Regions from separate parts of the Cupriavidus sp. SZY C1 genome, predicted to be linked through region 3. Evidence: predicted binding sites of a transcription regulator. Region 3 holds the regulator's gene; each other region holds the start of a gene.
The links. Region 3 encodes LexA, which represses DNA repair genes until DNA is damaged. Its sites were predicted from a motif close to ACTGTATNNNNATACAGT; they were not measured.
Positions count from the first base shown of each region.

Region 1: imuA (translesion DNA synthesis-associated protein ImuA) is a predicted target of LexA. The motif match lies at 5,042-5,059, and genes of this name have one in related genera.
Region 2: recA (recombinase RecA) is a predicted target of LexA. The motif match lies at 2,221-2,238, and genes of this name have one in related genera.

Region 1 covers NZ_JAUANU010000005.1:294,755-301,468, forward strand. The annotation lists gene QTN24_RS11055 (error-prone DNA polymerase) at 1-2,566, opposite strand, end outside; gene QTN24_RS11060 (Y-family DNA polymerase) at 2,582-4,159, opposite strand; gene imuA (translesion DNA synthesis-associated protein ImuA) at 4,092-4,985, opposite strand; gene QTN24_RS11070 (hypothetical protein) at 5,212-5,535, shown strand; gene QTN24_RS11075 (DUF1579 domain-containing protein) at 5,588-6,085, opposite strand; gene tehA (dicarboxylate transporter/tellurite-resistance protein TehA) at 6,317-6,714, shown strand, end outside.
Region 2 covers NZ_JAUANU010000007.1:269,119-275,832, forward strand. The annotation lists gene QTN24_RS13895 (DUF2889 domain-containing protein) at 1-27, opposite strand, end outside; gene recX (recombination regulator RecX) at 368-820, opposite strand; gene recA (recombinase RecA) at 998-2,059, opposite strand; gene QTN24_RS13910 (response regulator transcription factor) at 2,323-3,012, shown strand; gene QTN24_RS13915 (sensor histidine kinase) at 3,040-4,608, shown strand; gene QTN24_RS13920 (DUF4212 domain-containing protein) at 4,605-4,952, shown strand; gene QTN24_RS13925 (MFS transporter) at 5,268-6,714, shown strand, end outside.
Region 3 covers NZ_JAUANU010000004.1:12,558-19,271, reverse strand. The annotation lists gene rpsR (30S ribosomal protein S18) at 1-234, opposite strand, end outside; gene priB (primosomal replication protein N) at 238-537, opposite strand; gene rpsF (30S ribosomal protein S6) at 558-932, opposite strand; gene QTN24_RS08360 (asparaginase) at 1,047-2,060, opposite strand; gene lexA (transcriptional repressor LexA) at 2,283-2,939, shown strand; gene QTN24_RS08350 (hypothetical protein) at 3,097-3,270, shown strand; gene QTN24_RS08345 (cupin domain-containing protein) at 3,380-3,805, opposite strand; gene QTN24_RS08340 (AraC family transcriptional regulator) at 3,885-4,676, opposite strand; tRNA gene QTN24_RS08335 (tRNA-His) at 4,835-4,910, opposite strand; gene QTN24_RS08330 (hypothetical protein) at 5,032-5,292, opposite strand; gene dusA (tRNA dihydrouridine(20/20a) synthase DusA) at 6,043-6,714, opposite strand, start outside.

The DNA of each region.
Region 1 (6,714 bases), on a different contig from region 3:
ACTTGATCCATGCGCTGACGTAGACCAGCTTGGCAAAGCTGGCCGCGTGGCTTTCCGGAAAGCCGTACTCGCCAAAGCCCTCGATCTGCTTGCAGATGGCCAGCGCGAAGGGCTCGGGGTAGCCGCGCGACGTCAGCGCGCGCACCAGCGCGTCCTGGTGCTTCTTGAGATCGCCGCGCCGCCGCCATGCCGCCATCGACCGCCGCAGCTGGTCCGCCTGGCCCGGCGTGAAGCCGCCCGCCTCGATGGCAAGCTGCATCACCTGTTCCTGGAAGATCGGCACGCCCAGCGTGCGGCCCAGCACGCGGCGGATCACGTCGTTGAAGTAGGTCGGCATCTTGCCGGTGCGGCGCAGGTCCTCGCGCCGCTTCAGGTACGGGTGCACCATGCCGCCCTGGATGGGCCCGGGCCGCACGATGGCCACCTCCACCACCAGGTCGTAGTACTGGCGCGGCTGCAGGCGCGGCAGCATCGACTGCTGGGCGCGCGATTCGATCTGGAACACGCCGATCGTATCGGCCTTGCAGATCATCTCGTAGGTGGCGTCGTCGGTCTCGGGCAGGTCCTCCATGCGCGTGGGCAGGCCCGCGCGCTCCGGCTCGGGGTTCGGGATCATCGCCAGCGCGCGCCGGATGGCGGTCAGCATGCCCAGCGCCAGCACGTCCACCTTGAGCAGCCCCAGGGACTCCAGGTCGTCCTTATCCCACTGGATCACGCTGCGGTCCTTCATCGCCGCGTTCTCGATAGGCACCAGCCGCGACAGCTTGTGCCGCGCGATCACGAACCCGCCCACGTGCTGCGACAGATGGCGCGGAAAACCGCGAAGCTGCTCGGTCAGGCTGGCCCACTGCCGCACGGCTGGCGAATCGGGGTCCAGCCCGTAGCGCGAGATCCGCTCGATGAACGCGGTGCCGCCGTCCCACCACGCCTGGCCCTTCACCACCTGCTCCACCACGCTCGGGTCGATGCCCAGCGCGCGCCCCACGTCGCGCAGCGCGCTGCGCGAGCGGTACGTGATCAGCGACGCGGCCAGCGCGGCGCGGTGGCGGCCGTACTTGTCGTAGATGTACTGGATGACCTCCTCGCGCCGCTGGTGTTCGAAGTCGACGTCGATGTCGGGCGGCTCGTCGCGCTCGCGCGACAGAAAGCGGCCGAACAGCAGGTTGGCCTGCTCGGGGCTGACCTCGGTGATATGCAGGCAGTAGCAGACCAGCGAGTTGGCGGCCGAGCCCCGGCCCTGGCACAGGATGCCGCGCTCCCGCGCGAAGCGGACGATGTCGTGCACGGTCAGGAAGAACGGCTCGTAGTGCTTCTCCTCGATCAGCGCAAGCTCGCCTTCCAACTGGGTCTCCCAGTCAGGCTCCATGCCGTGCGGAAAGCGTTCGGCAATGCCCTTCTTCACTTCCTGGCGCAGGTAGCCGATGGGCGTCAGGCCGGCCGGCACCAGTTCCTCCGGATACTCGTAGCGCAGCGCGTCGAGCGAGAAGCGGCATTGCGCGGCGATCTTCAGCGTCTGCGCCAGCGCGTCGCGCGGGTACAGCCGCGACAGCACCTGCCGCATGCGCAGGTGCGCCTCGGCGTTCGGCGCCAGCGCCATGCCGCACTGCGGCAGCGGCTGGCCGAGCCGGATGGCGGTCAGCACGTCGGCCAGCGGCTTGCGCGAGCGCACGTGCATGTTGACCGCGCCGGCCGCCACCAGCGGCACGCCGGTATCCCGCGAGACGTCCTGCAGCCGCGTGCGGTGCAGCGCATCGGCATGGCCCTGCAGCAGTTCCAGCGCGATCCACGCACGCGCGCCGAACACCTCGCGGCACCACTGCGCCTGCGCGCGCAGCACGTCGGCATCGGCGCAGTAGCCGGGCAGCAGGATGGCCAGGCAGTCGGGCATGCCGCGCAGGTGGTGTTCGTCGGGCTGGGGATCGGCGATGTCGGACGGATACAGCAGGTAGCTGCCTTTTTCCGCGCGGCGGCGGCCGAGCGTGATGAACTCGCTGAGATTGCCGAAGCCGTCGCGGTTGCACGCCAGCAGCACCAGGCGCGGCGCCGGCATGGCGTCGCCGGGCGCGGCGGTCAACGTGAAGCGGCTGCCGATGACCAGGTTGAAGGCGTCGGCCGCGGCCGCCAGCGTTTCCAGCATCGCGTGGCGGCGCTCGGCGGCGGCGTGGTCGTCGGCGGGGCCGGCCGTGGCCTCGCCATCCTCGCCGTCCTCGTCGCCTGCCGCGGCGTGGCCGGCATCCGGGTCGTCGTCGTCCTCGTCGACGAACACCACGATGTCGTCCACGTCGTCGGCCTCGCCGGCGGCCTGCCCGGCCGACAGCCGCCGCGCGCTGCGCGCCACCGCTTCCCACATGTCCTCGCGCAGCACCTTGATGGCGTGGTGCGCGCGGGCCGTGCCGGCCACCGAGCACTCGTCGGTCAGCGCCAGCCCGCTGTAGCCCAGCTGGAACGCGCGGGCGATCAGCTCCTGCGGGTGCGACGCGCCGTCCAGGAACGTGAAGTTCGAAATGCAATGCAGCTCGACGTAGTCGGGCAGCGACGGCAGCAGGGAAGACAGTCCGGGCAGCATGGTCGAGGGTGGTATTCAGGCGAACAGGCCGTGCAGGAACCAGCGGTAATCGCCGCCGTCTTCCTGCCCATCCCGCGTGGGGCGGCCGGGGCGTTCGCGATAGACCCAGCAGCGCAGCCCGTCGGCGCGTTCGGCGATGAAGTAGTCGCGCGTGGCCAGCCCGCCGTCCCACCATCCGGCCTCGATGCGCTCCGGCCGCGTCAGCATGACCAGCGGCCCCTGGTAGACGGGGCGGTGCTTTTCCACGCGCAGCGCCTGGGGCGATTCCAGCAGCCACAGCGGGCGTTCGGGCGGCAGCGCGCCCGGGGCCGGCGCACGCGCGGGCGCGTCGCCCAGCGGGCCCCAGCGGTTGGCGCATTCGGGCCGATGGTCGGCCAGCGGCTGCGGCTGCAGCACGTTGTCGCGGCCCAGCCGGGCCACCAGCGTATCGAGCAGCCGGCCCAGCTCGGCCGGCTCCGCGCCGGGCTCCGGGAACAGCGAATCGCTCTGCGGCAGGCACGTCTCCATCGCCTCCACCCGCAAACCCAGCCCGCTCACCGGCGCGTGAAAACGCACCTTGTCCAGCTTCTCGCGCAGCAGCTTCGACAGGTGGACCGGGTCGCGGCTCGGCTGCGCCAGTGCCAGCGGCACCGGCGTGCTGTCGGTGTCCTCGCCCAGCCGATAGCGCTCGTGTTCCAGCACCAGCACGCAGCGCGTGACGCCGGCCTGCTGCGCCGCCAGCCAGCCGGACAGCGCCAGCAGCAGCCGCTGCGCGCCGGCCAGCACGCCATCGGCCGCTTCGATGCGGCCGGGCAGCTCCATGCGCTGCGCAAAGGCCGGGGGCGCCTCGAACCAGGCAAAGCCCGATGGGGCGTGGCCATAGGCCTGGTCCAGCCGCGCCAGCAGCTCGGTGCCGATGCGGCGCGACAGCCCCGCGCGCGGCAGGCGCCGCACCTGCGCGAGCGTGCGGCAGCCGATGCCTTCGAGCCATTCCGGGTCGGTGTACGCGTGCAGGCAATCCACGGGCAGGCGGTCCAGCAGCCGCGTCATGCGCGCCGGCTGGATCGCGCGGCGGGCCGGGCGGACGATGCCCCGCGGCGTGCGGCGCACCGGCTGGCGGGCCAGCCATGCCGCGCCCTGCGCCGTGGTGCCGCTGCCCACCTGCGCAAACGTGCCCAGTTGCCGCACGCGGGCGCGCACCTGCCGGCACAGCGCGCGATGGCCGCCGAACAGCCGCAGGCTGGCCGTGACGTCGAGCATCACCGTGGCCGATTCCGGCTCGGTGTCGATCGTCACGGCCGGCGTGAAGTGCAGCAGCGTCAGCGCCACCGACGTCAGCAGGTCAGCCTCGGCCGCCAGCCCGCGTTCCAGCTGCACCACATCGGCGGACAACGCCTGCACGCCGCCGCGCCGCATGCCGTAGCACACGCCCAGCGCCATGGCCGGCCCGTTGGCCAGCACCACGCGCTCGTGCTCCACCACCGCCACCGGCAGCTTGTGCAGCGTGCCGATGCCGGGGGCGGCCGGGCCGGGCGGGCCGGCGGGCTCAGGCCAGCTCGGCTGCAGCGCGTCCAGCGGCAGGCGCGGCAGGTGCACCGCGATCCAGTACGTCATCGGCAACATGGTCGGCACCCGCCGGCGTGGCGGGCAGGACGGCGGGCATGCCCGTGCGTTGCGGCACGTGGGCCATGCCTTCCAGCGGCAAAAGCAGCGGCGTGTCCCGCACGGGGCCGCGCCGCTTGTGGAAGTCGATCGACATCAGGTTGCCCGGCTGCGGCGACAGCGCCAGCCGCAGCACGGCGGGCGACGACTCATGCAGCACCCGCAGCGGCCGGAGCACCCAGACCACGGTGTCCCCGCCCTGCGCCAGCACCTGCAGGCGCCGCAGCGCCTCGGGCCGCGCGCGGCCCAGCCAGACCAGCACCGCGCCGAATGCCTGGCTGCGCAGCATCTGCTCGGCGGCCCAGAGCATGTCCGTGCGCTGCGACGCCAGCGTTGCCGCCGGGGTCGGGCGCACCCAGTACACCTGGCGCGCGGGCAGCCGGGCCGCCGCCAGGCTGGCGGCATTGGGCAGGTAGGGTGGATTGACCAGGCCGATGCGCCGGCCGCCGGCGGCCAGCGTGCGCAGCGCCGGCATCAGCAGGCGCAGTTCGCCCGTGCCATCGTGCGCCAGCATCAGCTCTGTCACGGCGCCGGCGGGCCAGCCGCCGCCGGGCAGCTCGGCGGTCAGCGCGTCGTAGCCGGTGGGACAGACGGGCAGGCGCCCGGCGCGGCCAAGCTGGCCCGCGCGCCACAGGCCCGGATAGCGCTGCTCCAGCTCGCGCACCGATTCGCGGGGCGCGGCCGGCGGCGGGCCATCGGGCGACGGCGCGGGCGGGGTGGAAGATGGCACATGGTCCGGTGCCGCCAGCGGCAACTGTCCATGCGGGGATGCGGTCATGGTGGGGCAGTCGTCCGGCCGGGGGGCGCCGGCGCGGACATAGGAATTCGTCGAATACTGTATGTTTATACAGTATCGGGACGAGCGCAAGCGCCGGACACCGCAAGTGGCGCGTCCAGCGCTTTGGCGGCCGGATTTGCGCGCTTGCCACAGTTGCGTGCGGTGGATTGCAAACAAGTGTCAAGTGTCATTGTGAAGTGTCAGGCAGTGCGGAAAAATGCGCTGCATGAAAAGGAATACGCGCGAGTGCGTTCATCTTCTGATCGAAGGCTTGCAACGTCAGGGCCCCCTGCGCCGTGACGCGCTGGCCGACGGGTGCGGCCTGACGGCCGAGGAAACCACGCGCGCGCTGAAGGCCGCGCGGCAGATGAGCGTGATCGACCATGTGCCCTACGGCCCCGGCACCCCGCCGGCCGCCGTCTTCTACCAGTTGACCGGCCGCCAGTTGCCGCCCGCGCGCAAGAGCACGCGCGTGCCGCCCGCCCCGGACGACCGCTTCCAGCCGTTGCTGGAAGCATGGTGGAACAGCAACGAACTCGACCGCGCCTGATCCAGCCTGATTCAGGCCGCCCGGGCCACCCCCGGGCCGGCCGCTTCCTTCCCTAGCGTTCCCGCCGGTAGCGGGCCTGCATGATCTGGATCCACTCGCCGCTGTCGGTCTGCATGAACGACGTCAGCGTGCGGTGGTCGTCATCCTGGAACGCGATGACGTCACGGTACTTCGCCATCTTGCCCGGCACCACGCTGCCGTCCGGGTTGAAGGCCGGGCCATCGGCGCGCAGCGTCAGCGTCTTGCCATCGGCCTCCAGGTCGCCTTCGTAGACCCACATGTGCGTCATCATCGAGCCGACGAAGGTGCCGACAAAGTGCTTGCGGGCCGGGTCGTAGCCCAGCGTCATCACCGTCACGGCCGGGCCGCAGCCGGGAAAATCGCCCTCCGAGCGGGTCTGCACCCAGGCGTCGCCGATCTTGCTGACCTGCTCGGGAATCCGCCACTTCTCGGTGGGGCCGTCCGGGCCCATCTGTGCCTCGCCCTCGGCCATCCAGTTGCCAGCCAGCTTGTGCAGCCAGCGGTGTTCGTTGGTGGTTTCGATGTTCATGCAAACGTCTCCAGTTCGGTTGCCACGGTTGCGCCGCCATCTTGTGTACAGCGTACACAAAGCCTAGTCGACGATCCGTCCGATGTCCACATTCGATCCGGAACATGACGAAAATGTCATGCGTCAACCCGATTGAGACGAATCAGCAACAGCTTGAGCCGGTCGCGTCAACGCCGCGCGCCAAGGCTGCGTACCATCCAAGGCATCAACCGGCACTTTTGCGAGCACATCATGGGCGCCCCCACCCCATCTTCCGTTTTTCGTACCATCCCGCTGTCGTTCTTCGGCATGGCGGTCGGCACGCTGGCCCTGGCCAACGCGTGGCGCGGCGCCGTGCGCGTCTGGGCTATCCCGGCCCTGCCCGCCGTGGTGCTGGCGGGCTTCGGCCTGGCGCTCTGGACGGTGCTGATCGGCGCCTACCTGCGCAAGTGGGCCGTGGCGCCCGATGCCGCGCGCGCGGAAATGGCCGATCCGGTGCAGTCGTCGTTCGCGGCGCTGATTCCCACCTCGACGCTGCTGGCGACGCAGATCGTCCAGCCCTACGCGCCGCAGGTGGCCATGGTGATGTTCGGGGTGGCGACGGTCGGGCAGCTCGCGCTGGGCGCCGCGCTGCACGGGCGGCTCTGGCA
Region 2 (6,714 bases), on a different contig from region 3:
GCGGTTGACGGGCGGGGAAAGCGGCATGACGGCGGGGCTGAGGCGGCAGGCTGATGTGTGGCGGTATTCGGGGGCAAGGCTCGACGCGCCCTCCGCGCCCGCTGATCTGCCGACAGTCCGGACCGTGCCGGACGGCCGCCTGGGCCGGAGAACTCGTGGAGTTTAACATGCCGCGATGCTTTGACCGGGAACATCCTGCCGAACGCCTTGTCGGCCGGGGATTGTTGCAGGGGCATCGGCGGCCAAGCCGCGCCGGACAAGGGCTGGCGGCAAATCCGACAGCGCGCCGCTGCGTTGCATCAGTGGTACGACAACTGGGTTGACGGCGCGCCCAATACCCCTTATGCGTACGGTGGTATGCAGCCGGCTACGCCTCGTCCTCGGCGCCGCGGATGATCTTGCCGACGACGGCGCGCGAGAAGCCGCGCGCGACCATGAACCGGATCTGCTTGGCCCGCGCCTCGGGCGAATCGGGCGGCGTGCCAAAGCGCTTGCGCCAGACTTCCGTCGCGCGCGCCAGTTCGCTGTCGCGCAGCTTTTCCTGCAGGTCGCGCAACTGGTCGTTGCCTAGCTGGTGGGTCTTGGCTTCCTGCATCACGCGGGCCGCGCCGTAGCGGCTGGCCCGGCGATGAACGAGGCTGTCGACAAAGCGTTCGTTGGACAGCCAGTTCTCACGCTCCAGCGCGTCGAGCAGCGCCTCCAGTTGCTCGGGCGATTCGGCATGCGGCGCCAGCTTGCGCGCCAGTTCGACGCGGCTGTGCTCGCGTCGCGACAGATAGCCGACGGCGCGGGCCTTCAGGGACAGGGGAGGGCGGGGCATGGGCCGGACTGGGAGGTGGGGAAAGGCCAGCGAGGGCCGGTGTCGACAGGTACGGTGCGATAGACCGATTAACCGATAGACCGATTGACCCATTAACCGATGGACCGATCGACCGTCAGAAACGACAAAGCCGCCGCAGGGGCTGCGACGGCTTCGGCCACCGGACCCGCGTGGCGATCAGTTGTCGACTTCAGCCGGTGCAGCCAGCACCGGGTTGGTCAGCGCCACGCCCAGCGCGGCACGGACCTTGTTCTCGATTTCCGAGGCGATGTCCGGGTTCTCGCGCAGGAATTCGCGGGCGTTGTCCTTGCCCTGGCCGATCTTCTCGCCGTTGTAGCTGTACCAGGCGCCCGACTTTTCGACGATCTTGGCGTCCACGCCAAGGTCGATGATCTCGCCCTGGCGCGAGATGCCCTGGCCGTAGAGGATGTCGAAGAACGCCTCGCGGAACGGCGGCGAGACCTTGTTCTTGACCACCTTGACCTTGGTCTCGTTGCCGACCACCTCGTCGCCCTTCTTGATCGAGCCGATGCGGCGGATGTCCAGGCGCACCGACGCGTAGAACTTCAGCGCGTTGCCGCCGGTCGTCGTTTCGGGTGATCCAAACATCACGCCGATCTTCATGCGGATCTGGTTGATGAAGATGACCAGGCAGTTGGTGCGCTTGATCGTGCCGGTCAGCTTGCGCAGCGCCTGGCTCATCAGGCGGGCCTGCAGGCCGGGCAGGGAATCGCCCATCTCGCCTTCGATTTCGGCCTTCGGCACCAGCGCGGCCACCGAGTCGATCACGATCATGTCGATCGAACCCGAGCGCACCAGTGCGTCGGTGATCTCCAGCGCCTGCTCGCCCGTGTCCGGCTGCGAGATCAGCAGGTTGCCCACGTCCACGCCCAGCTTGCTGGCGTACTGCACGTCCAGCGCGTGTTCCGCGTCGATGAACGCGCAGGTGCCGCCCAGCTTCTGCATCTCGGCCACCACCTGCAGCGTCAGCGTGGTCTTGCCCGACGATTCCGGACCGTAGATCTCGACCACGCGGCCGCGCGGCAGGCCGCCGACGCCCAGCGCGATGTCCAGCCCCAGCGAGCCGGTGGACACCACCTGGATATCCTGTTCCACGTCGCCATCGCCCAGGCGCATGATCGAGCCCTTGCCGAACTGCTTTTCGATCTGGGAGAGCGCGGCGGCAAGCGCCTTCTGCTTCTCAGCGCTCACGCCGGCGCCGGCCTTCTTGTCGTCCATGGTCGTCCTTCGGTTCAATTGATGGCAATTGGTGTATAAATAGGCCGCATGCGGCGCGGCGCCCCGTTTTTAAGCCTTTTCCGGTGGATTTCGGAGGCTTCGGCGCCTGGCCCGACCCCTGCGCAGGCCCCTTGCGGGACCACTCGCGCGGAATGACGGGTACTGTATAAAAAAACAGTATGCTTGGCAAGCCCCACCGGTACCGCAACCGGTGCGATGGCGATGCCGGCCACGAAAAAAGCTGGACAAGGGTGGAGACAACCATGCGGATTCTGATCGCCGAAGATGACGACGTGCTGGCAGACGGCCTGACACGGTCGCTGCGCCAGTCGGGCTATGCCGTCGACCACGTCGCCAATGGCGTGGAAGCCGATTCGGCGCTGTCCACGCAGACCTTCGACCTGCTGATCCTGGACCTGGGCCTGCCGCGCATGCCCGGGCTGGAAGTGCTCAAGCGGCTGCGCGCGCGCGGCGCGATGCTGCCCGTGCTGATCCTGACCGCGGCCGACGGCGTCGACGAGCGCGTCAAGGGGCTGGACCTGGGTGCCGACGACTACATGGCCAAGCCATTCGCGCTGTCCGAACTGGAAGCCCGCGTGCGGGCGCTGGTGCGGCGCGGCGCGGGCGGCGGCGCCACGCTGATGCGCCATGGCCCGCTGGCGTTCGATCAGGTGGGCCGCATCGCCTTCCTGAACGACCAGATGCTGGACCTTTCCGCCCGCGAGATCGGCCTGCTTGAGATTCTGCTCACGCGCAGCGGCCGGCTGGTGTCCAAGGAGCAACTGGTGGACCACCTGTGCGAATGGGGCGAGGAAGTCAGCAACAACGCGATCGAGGTGTACGTGCACCGGCTGCGCAAGAAGATCGAGGTGGGCGGCATCCGCATTGCCACGGTGCGCGGGCTGGGCTACTGCCTGGAGAAGTTCCAGCCGGCCATGGCCACCCATGGCTGACGCCGTGCCGCACGCCATGCCCCGCCGATGAGCCTGCTGCGCCTGCCCTGGCGACGCCCCGCCACGCCGGGCGCCGCCCGTCCCGATACCGCGCGGCCCACGCTTGCCGATGCCGCGGCCGAGGACACGGCGCTGGCCGACGCGCTGCCCCACCTGGAAGAATCCTCCGCCCATCCCGCCCCGCGCTCGCTGTTCGGCGAGATCCTGGACTGGATGCTGGCGCCGCTGCTGCTGCTGTGGCCGATGAGCATCGCGGTCACGTACCTGGTGGCCAAATCCATCGCCAACGGGCCGTTCGACCGCGCGCTGGAGGCCAGCGCCATCGTGCTGTCCCAGCAGGTGCGCGAGGTGAACGGGCGCGTGACGCTGCAACTGCCGCTGTCGGCCCGCGAGATCCTGCGCGCCGACGAGACCGACAATATCTATTACCAGGTGGTGGGGCGGCGCGGCGAATACGTGGCCGGCGACCACGACCTGCCGCTGCCGTCCGAGGAAGAGCAGGGCCATGCCGGGCTGGTGTCGATGCGCGACGACCGCGTGGCCGGCAACGACGTGCGCGTGGCCTACACCTACGTCGACCTGAAGAACGTGGGCGGCAACCAGCCGGTGCTGGTGCAGGTGGCCGAGACGCTGGACAAGCGCGCGCGGCTGGCCAACGAGATCATCAAGGGCGTGATCCTGCCGCAGTTCGTGATCCTGCCGCTGGCCGTGGTGCTGGTCTGGTTCGGCCTGACGCGCGGGCTGGCGCCGCTCACGGCCATCCAGCAGCGCATCCGCGCCCGCAATCCCGGCGATACGAGTCCGATCGACGAGCGCGCGGCGCCGCAGGAAATCACGCCGCTGGTGGCGTCGTTCAACGGGCTGCTGGCGCAGCTCGACCAGTCGGTGCAGACGCAGAAGCGCTTCATTGCCGACGCCGCGCACCAGATGAAGACGCCGCTGGCCGGGCTGCGCATGCAGGCCGAGCTGGCGCAGCGCGAGCAGTCGCCGGAGGAGTTGCGGCGCTCGCTGGCGCAGATCGCCGGCAGCTCGGAGCGCACGGCGCACCTGGTGACGCAGCTGCTGTCGCTGGCGCGCATGGAGAACCTGGCCGGCGCGGGCGGCATGGTGCCGCTGGACCTGTGCGCGCTGGCGCGCGACGTGGTCAAGGACTGGCTGCCGCAGGCGTGGGCGCGGCATATCGACCTGGGGCTGGAAGCCGACGACCATCCCGTGCTGATCACCGGCAACCGGCTGATGCTGACCGAAATGCTGAACAACCTCGTCGACAACGCCATCCGCTATACGCCGGCCGGCGGCCATGCCACGGTGCGGGTGGGGACCGATGCGTTCGAGCCGTTCGCATACCTGGACGTCGAGGACACCGGCCCCGGCATCGCGCCGGCCGACCGCGAGCGGGTGATGGAGCGCTTCTATCGCGTGCTGGGCACCAATACGGAAGGCAGCGGGCTGGGGCTGGCCATCGTGCGCGAGATCGTGCAGCAGCATGGCGGCGAGGTGTCGATCGACGACAACGTCTACCAGACGTCGCCGCGCATGGCCGGCGCGCGCTTTCGCATCACGCTACGACGCACGCCCGCGGAAGGTGACGCATGAAGCGCACCCCGCGTGACCGCATGACGCCGCAGGAGCGGCGCGCCTGGTATCACAACGTGCGCTGGATCGGCGGGCTGCTGGCCGTGTGGTTCCTGGCGACGTTCGGCGTAAGCTGGTTCGCCCGCGAGCTGCGGTTCGATTTCCTGGGGTGGCCGTTCTCGTTCTGGATGGCCGCGCAGGGCTCGCTGATCCTCTATGTCGCGATCGCCGCGCTCTATGCCTGGCGCATGAACCGCGCCGACGACGAGGCCCACGCGGCCGAACAGGCGCTGGCCGGTGCAGGCGCCCAGCCTGCCGCCGAACCTGACAGGCCGGCGCATCCGCCCGGTCCGGGCACCATCTAAGGGTTTCCTCTCGGCCGCCGCCGGCCGCGTCCGTTTGCTGCGGCACAACAACCGCGCAACCCTTGCGCCATGCGCCATCCCGGCCGGGCGCGCTGCGGCGCACCATGGCAGGTGCCGTCCCGTGCCCTGCGCCGGCTAGCGTATACCCCGACCGAAACCGGCCGCGCCGGCGTGGATCTGTCAGAACGCAGTAAGTTTCGCCTCCCACAATCGTTGCAACCTTGCCGTAATGGGCCGGTCCGTGCACACGGCGGCCCCGGGGACAGGGACCCTTGAAGATTTTCGACGGAAGAACGGAAACGGAGGAGACAACAAATGGCAAACGCGCAAAACGTGGGGTCGGTACCGGCCGCCCACAATGCGCCGATGACGAAGGAAGAGAAGAAGGTGATCCTGGCCTCTTCCCTCGGCACGGTGTTCGAGTGGTACGACTTTTACCTGTACGGTTCGCTGGCGGCGGTCATCGCCAAGCAGTTCTTCGCGGGCCTGGACCCGACCTCGGCATTCATCTTCGCGCTGCTGGCGTTCGCCGCGGGCTTCATCGTGCGGCCGTTCGGCGCGCTGGTGTTTGGCCGGCTCGGTGACATGATCGGGCGCAAGTACACGTTCCTGGTCACCATCCTGATCATGGGCCTGTCGACGTTCATCGTCGGCCTGCTGCCCGGCTACGCAACCATCGGCTGGGCCGCGCCGATCATCCTGATCCTGCTGCGCATGCTGCAGGGCCTGGCGCTGGGCGGCGAGTACGGCGGCGCGGCCACCTACGTGGCCGAGCACGCGCCGCACGGCAAGCGTGGCGCCTACACGGCGTGGATCCAGACCACGGCCACGATGGGCCTGTTCCTGTCGCTGATCGTGATCCTGCTGGTGCGCGAGGCCACGGGCCCGAACTTCGACGTGTGGGGCTGGCGCATTCCGTTCCTGCTGTCGATCCTGCTGCTGGCCATGTCGGTGTACATCCGCCTGTCGATGAGCGAGTCGCCGGCGTTCCAGAAGATGAAGGCCGAGGGCAAGACGTCGAAGGCGCCGCTGACCGAGGCATTCGGCCAATGGCGCAACCTGAAGATCGTGATCCTGGCGCTGGTGGGCCTGACCGCCGGCCAGGCCGTGGTCTGGTACACGGGCCAGTTCTACTCGCTGTTCTTCCTCACGCAGGTGCTGAAGGTGGACGCCAAGACGGCCAACCTGCTGATCGCCGGCGCGCTGGTGATCGGCACGCCGTTCTTCATCTTCTTCGGCTCGCTGTCGGACAAGATCGGCCGCAAGTGGATCATCATGGTGGGCTGCGCGCTGGCCGTGCTGACCTACTTCCCGCTGTTCAAGGCGCTGACGCACTACGCCAACCCGGCGCTCGAACGTGCCCAGCAGTCGGCCCAGATCGTGGTCACGGCCGACCCGGCCACCTGCTCGTTCCAGGGCAGCCCGATTGCCCGCGAGATCGACTTCCGCAGCTCGTGCGACATCGTCAAGCGCACGCTGGCCCAGGCATCGGCCAGCTACGAGGTGGTGAACGCGCCGGCCGGCACGGTGGCCTCGGTCAAGATCGGCGACAAGGAGATCAAGGCCTTCGACGCCAACGTGGCCAAGGGCGCCTTCGACGACGCCAGCAAGAAGCAGATTGCCGACTTCAAGAAGGCGGTGGGTGCCGAGATGACGTCGCACGGCTACCCGACCAAGGCCGACCCGGCACAGATGAACACGATCATGGTGCTGGTGATCCTGGTCATCCTGGTGATCTACGTGACGATGGTCTACGGCCCGA
Region 3 (6,714 bases):
GGCGCGCTTGATGGCCGTATCGAGCTGACGCTGATAGTGAGCCTTGGTACCGGTCAGGCGAGCCGGCGTGATCTTGCCGTTGTCGCCGATGAAGTCCTTCAGCGTGTCCAGATCCTTGTAGTCGATCTGTTCGACGCCAGCCACGGTGAAGCGGCAGAAGCGCTTGCGCTTGAACAGCGGGTTCTGTTGCTGGAAGCGCTTCTTGTTCTTGTTGTCACGTTTGACGAATGCCATGATTCAATCCTTTTCGAATGCTTTACATCGAGTGATGTGAAAGACCAGCGTCTTGCTGTTGCGGTGCTTGCGGGCCAGGAAACCCTCGCAATCGATCAGCGTGCCGAGCGGCATGCGCTCGAGCCGCTGGCCAATGGGGCCAATGCCCATGGCCACGATCGCGAATTCCACCTGCCGGGGCGTTTCCGCCTCCATCACCTCGCCGGCATGCTGCAGGATGCAGTTGACGACGGGGATGCCGGCCGGCGTGTAGCGCAACGTATCGCGCTCGGCCAGCGTGGCGGTCAGCCGGAGCTGGTTCACCGCGGCACCGCAGTCCGCGCTCAGGCGGGCTGGCCTTCCGTGGTCGTTTGCGCGGCCTTGCGGGCTTCTTCGCGCTGCACTTCCTTCATCATCGGCGACGGCGCCGTCTCGGCCTTCTTGGTCTGGACGATCAGGTGACGCAGCACGGCGTCGTTGAACTTGAACGCGTGCTCGAGTTCAGCCAGCGTGTCCTTGCCGCATTCGATGTTCAGGCAAACGTAGTGAGCCTTGGCCAGCTTCTGGATCATGTAGGCCATCTGACGGCGGCCCCAGTCTTCCACGCGGTGAACCTGGCCGTTTTGCGACGTGACGAGCTGCTTGTAACGCTCGATCATCGCCGGCACTTGTTCGCTCTGGTCCGGATGGACGATAAATACGATTTCGTAATGACGCATTGACGCTCCTTTTGGGATGAGCCACCCGGGCGTCACGTCCGGTGCGGCAAGGTTGAATAGCCCGCGAGTATAGCCCGGAACCCCGCTGCTTCGCAAGGTTGCCGGGCCGGGGGCTCAATACGCCGCAAACAGCGCCTGCAGGCGCGCGGCGTCGCGAGCCAGGCCGGGGTCGGCGGCCAGGGCCAGCAGCAACAGCACCCTGGCCTTGTAGGGATTGAGGTCGCCGGCCGAGACAAAGATGCCGGCGTCGGGCGCCGGCCGTGCCGGGATCGCCACATGCCCCGCGCCGGTCCGCGAGCTGCGCACGACGGCCACGCCGGCAGCCGCGGCATCGGCCAGCGCCGCTGCCAGCGTCTCGTGGACCGACCCGTTGCCGGCCGCCGCCACGACCAGCCCTTCCACGCCCGCCGCCACCAGCGCATCTAACGCCACCCGGCCGGGCTGGGCATAGCTGGCAACGACCTCGACCATCGGCCACGCCGCCGGCACCGGCAAGCGCGCCGCGTCCGGCCGGGCCGGCTGTCGCGTGAAGCGGACATAGGCGTCCTGGACAAAGCCGACCGGTCCGGTCATCGGCGAGACAAATGCGTCCACGGCCGACGTATGCGCCTTGGTCACGTCCCGCGCGGCATGGATCTGCTGGTTCAGCACTACCAGCACGCCCTGCCCCAGTGCGTCGGCGCTGGCTGCCACGCGCACGGCGTCGAGCAGGTTCAGCGGGCCATCGGCGGACAGCGAGGTCGACGGCCGCATTGCCGCCGTGACCACCACCGGTATGGGGCACGCCTGCGTGAGCTGCAGGAACATGGCCGTTTCTTCAAGCGTATCGGTGCCATGCGTGATGACAATGCCCGCGACGTCAGGCTGCGCCGACCAGTGCGCCACGCGCTCGGCCAGTTGCTGCCACAGGCCGAACATCATGTCCTTGCTATCGACCTGCGCCACCTGCTCCGCTTCCACACGCGCCACGTCGGCCAGCGGCGGCACTGCCTGCACCAGTTGGGACACCGGCACGGTGGCGGCCTGGTAATGGGCGCTGCTGGCGGGACTGCCGGACGAACCGGCAATGGTGCCGCCGGTGGCGAGCACGACGATACGCGGAAGACGTGGGTGCGAGGAATCTGGCATGGGCGACGCTTGATCATTGGCGGCCGCCAGGCAAGCGGCCGTGGGCGCCGATTGTAACTGCCCTGCCCGCCGCCGCGCGCCCGTGAAAAACCCGTGCGTGCCAACGGGGTGTCGCGCGTGTCTGCCCGGGATCGCAAATTGTGCTTGCACTTCACACGATACTGTATAAAATCACAGCATACTGTTTAAACATACAGTGCTTAGGCACGAGACCGGCGAACCATGGCGACCCTGACACCCCGGCAGCAGCAGATCTTCGACCTGATCCGCGACACGATCCGGAACACCGGCTTCCCGCCGACCCGCGCGGAAATCGCGGCCGAGTTCGGATTTTCCTCGCCCAATTCGGCAGAGGAACACTTGCGGGCCCTGGCGCGCAAGGGCGTGATCGAGCTGACGCCGGGCGCGTCGCGTGGCATCCGGCTCAAGGTGGCGCGAAGCGATTCGGAACGCTCGGACCAGTTCTCGCTGCCGATGGCGGGGGTGCTGCAACTGACACTGCCGCTGGTGGGCCGCGTCGCGGCGGGTAGCCCGATCCTGGCCGCCGAGCACATCGATCGCCAGTACCAGGTGGACGCCTCGGTCTTCGACGAACGGCCCGACTACCTGCTACGCGTACGCGGCCTGAGCATGCGCGACGCCGGCATCTTTGATGGCGATCTGCTGGCCGTGAAGAAGGCCAGCGAGGCGGCCAACGGCAAGATCGTCGTGGCCCGCATCGGCGAGGACGTTACGGTCAAGCGACTCAAGAAACGCGGCGACACCGTCGAACTGATCGCCGAGAACCCCGATTTCGAAAACATCGTGCTCCATTCGGGGCGCGACGAATTCTCACTGGAAGGTATTGCTGTCGGCCTGATTCGATCGTCAGGTTTCTAGCAACAAGCGGAGACGCCAGAACGGCGCCTCCGTGTCTCCGAGACTTCGGCAGCACGGCCGTCTGCCCGGGTCACCCGCTTTGCCTTGCCCATGCCGCCCCGTCCTTGCTGGACGACGGGTGCGGACCACTGCTGACCGCAAATTACGAGGTGCTGCCATGCTGCAATCGAATCCCATCGCTTCCCGCCGCCCGGTCAAACCGGTACCGTTCCGCCAGATCAAGGGCGTGCGCGTCTACCAGGGCGCCCAGCGCCGCACGATGGTCGGCAATATGGCCGCCATCTGCCGCATGCTGGAATTGGCCGAGCCAAGCGCCAAATCGTTCGACTGAACCGGTTCGACTGAACCCTACACGTCCCCGTACTCCTGTCGCATTGGCGTGATGCGCACCCCCGGCCTTGTCGAACCCCGTCGGCGGCCGGTTTTTTCTTTGGAACGTTTCAGATCCACTGGTCATTCTGGACCGTACGCTCGCTCGTCGCGCCGTCGCCGGTGTTCACCACGCCACGCGGCTCGATCAGCAGCATCCGGACCTCCTCTGCCGCGCAAGGCTTGTGCTCGACGCCCTTCGGCACCACACCCATCTGTCCGGCGCGCAGGACGATAACCTGCTCGCCTCCGGGAGCCGACCGCAGCTCGATGCGTAGCTCGCCGTCGAGCACGATGAACGTTTCGTCCGTATCGGCATGCCGATGCCAGTCGAAGTCGCCTTTGACCTTCACCACCTTGAACTGGTAGTCGTTCATTTCCGCAACGACGCGCGGCTGCCAGTGCCCGTCGATCAGGGCAATCTTGTCGAGAAGGTCAATCGTCTGGCACTGACCGCGGCCGGCAGGCGCGACATGGGGCGTCGAGGGCGTGGACATCGTTTTCTCCGTTCAAAGGTTGACGTGCCCCAGCTTACGCGGGGCACTGGCCACCGTCTTGAACGATCGTGGGTGCTTGTCAGCGCCGGGCGCCGGCGCCGGCGACCTGCAGCCAGCGCGCCGGCGTCAGGCCGAACGTCTTCGAGAAATGGCGCGTCATATGGCTCTGGTCGGCAAAACCGGCCCCGGCCGCCGCATCGGCCAGCGAGGTGCCTGCCAGCAGCAGCCGGCGCACCGTGTCGAGCCGGCGCATGGTCAGGTAGCGATAGGGGCTGGTGCCGTAGAAGGTGCGGAAGTCGTGCGACAGGCTCCAGCGGTCGCGGCCCGTCGCGGTTTCGAGTTCGTCCAGCGTCACCACGCGCGTCTGATTTGCCTGCAGATAGTCGCGCGCCAGGCTTGCCGCGTGGAAGTTGCCCCCTGACCGACGCGCGGGCGTGCCGGCAACGGCCGCCAAGGCATGCGCCAGTTCGGCGAGCGCGTCGCTTTGTTCCAGCGGTTCGAGCGTGCAGCCGACATGCTGGAGCAACGTGGCGGTCGCGGCCGCCAGTCGCGGGTCGGTTGTTACCCCGCCCTCAAGGAACGGCAGCGCCTGGCCGCCGAGCACCTCTTGAAAAAGCGCAGGCTCGACGTAGATCATCCGGTATCGGAAACCTTCCTCCGTGCCGGCCTGGCCATCGTGAATCTCGTCGGGATGCAGCACGATGGTATTGCCGGGCAGGCTGTCCCGCCGCGCGCGCCGGTAGCTGAAGCGCTGCACGCCAGCAAGCGTGCGCCCGATGGCATAGGTGTCATGGCGATGCATCGCATACGCCTTGCCCCGAAACCACGCCTCGATGCGCTCCACGCCTTCCATCGGCACGGCGCGTTGCACCCAGTCAGTCGTCAAGGGTCGTGCTTGTCGGATCATCTGCCGGGCTCCACCGCGAACAGCAGCCAGTGAACCACAGGTCGCGGGAGTCCGTCGATGGCTGCGTCCGACGCAGAAAGCAAAACAGCCGCTCGAATGAGCGGCTGCTTCGGGAAATTCTTTGGGGTGGCTGACGGGACTCGAACCCGCGACAACAGGAATCACAATCCTGGACTCTACCAACTGAGCTACAGCCACCGTAGAGATTGCTTGCTGAGCGATGTGTCGATCAGCGAAGACCAAGACTATACAAGGATTCTCGGCAGATGGCTAGTATTCCGCACAAAAAATTTCGTACTGCCCGGTGCGCGGGATCGCTTCAACGGGGGCCTACCCACTTCGCTTCCAGCAGGACTGCTTCCTTGATAGCGGCGATCGTGTCGGCCTCGGTCGGAAACAGTCCGAGCAGGCGTTTCGATTTTCCGTTCAGGACGTCCCGCTGCAATGCCTTGCCGGCCTCGATGGTCGTGCCGGGATGCCAGCAATATCGGGCTGTCCACTTGCCGTCCTGCAACTGCTCCGCTACCCAGATGACCCGGTAGTCTTCGAAGACTTCACCGAACGGTTCTTCCGCTTCCATTTTGTTTCCTTCGGGCTTGTTTCGGTCTTGGCCCCGACTCAGGCCTCGGCATCGACAAACCCTCCTGCTTAACCCCTGCTTGGCGTCGTCCCTTTCGGCACGGCCTGCCTATGCGTATGCGTATGCCGACTGTCGCGGCATTTTCGAGCGCATCCTAACATGACCTCGGCGTCGCTCGACTTAAAATCATGGCACCTCGGCACAGTAGCTGGCGCGATCTGAATGTTGGTCAAAAGCGCAGAGGCCGCCCCACCAACGCGGGGTTTTGTCGCGGAGACGACTATCGGATACTCGTTCGCGAGGGACATTGACCCCCTCGAACATTCCCGACAGGCGATCTCCCGACGAGTTCGCCTGCTTTTTTTGGGGACGCACATAAAAAAAGAGCCCGCCGAGGCGGACTCTTAAATTAGCGATCTCAATGCCCTGAAGGCCCATTCAATGTAATGCCCGAATCGGCCGATCACCATCCGGGCAAACCCACGGGTGGGTGTGTCACCCGTCCGACAGCCGAAAAAAAGCCCGCGCACGGCGGGCTCAAAAATCAGTTGAAGAAAGCCCTGTATTCGAGGGCAGGCACAGTGTAAGAACATGGCCCGCTTTGGGCGAATTAGGGGAATCCCTTTGCTGGTGCGGGTTTCCGGCCACATACCCACCCGCAAACGCTGCTGGGGCATACATTTGCGGCTTCGGCACAGCACGATCGTTCGAATTTAGAGCTTTTCCTCCAGCGCGGGAATCGTCGCTCGCTTACGCCGCGTCCTGCATCTCGGGACGCAAGTGCGAGCGGGCTTCGACGAAAAGCGCCTCGACCGCCGCGCGCGCGCGGGCGCCATGCATGCGGCGCGCGTCCGACAAGACCCGTCGCCATCCGCGACCGCCGTAGACGCCGCGATGCAGGCCCAGCATATGGCGCGTCGTGGCGCCCATATAACCGCCCTGCTCCACCAGATTGCCAATGTAGGCTTGCATGGCCAGCTCGGCGTCTTCCCGTGTCGGCACCGGCGCCGTCGAGCCATAAAATCGCTGGTCCATTTCGGACAGAATATAGGGATCGTGATATGCCTGACGGCCGACCATCACGCCATCCACATGACGCAAATGCGTTTCCATTTCGTCGTACGACACGATTCCGCCATTAATCAGGATTTCCAGATCCGGGAATTCCTGTTTCAGGCGATATGCCACTTCATAACGCAGCGGCGGGATTTCCCGATTTTCCTTCGGGCTTAATCCTTTCAGAATCGCGTTGCGCGCATGCACGATAAACGTGCCGCAACCTGCCTCAGCCACTGTCCCGACAAAATCGCGGACAAAATCGTAATGCTCGACCGTGTCGATGCCGATCCGGTGCTTGACCGTCACCGACACCGCCACGGCGTCGCGCATCGCCTTGACGCAGTCGGCCACCAGTTGCGGCTC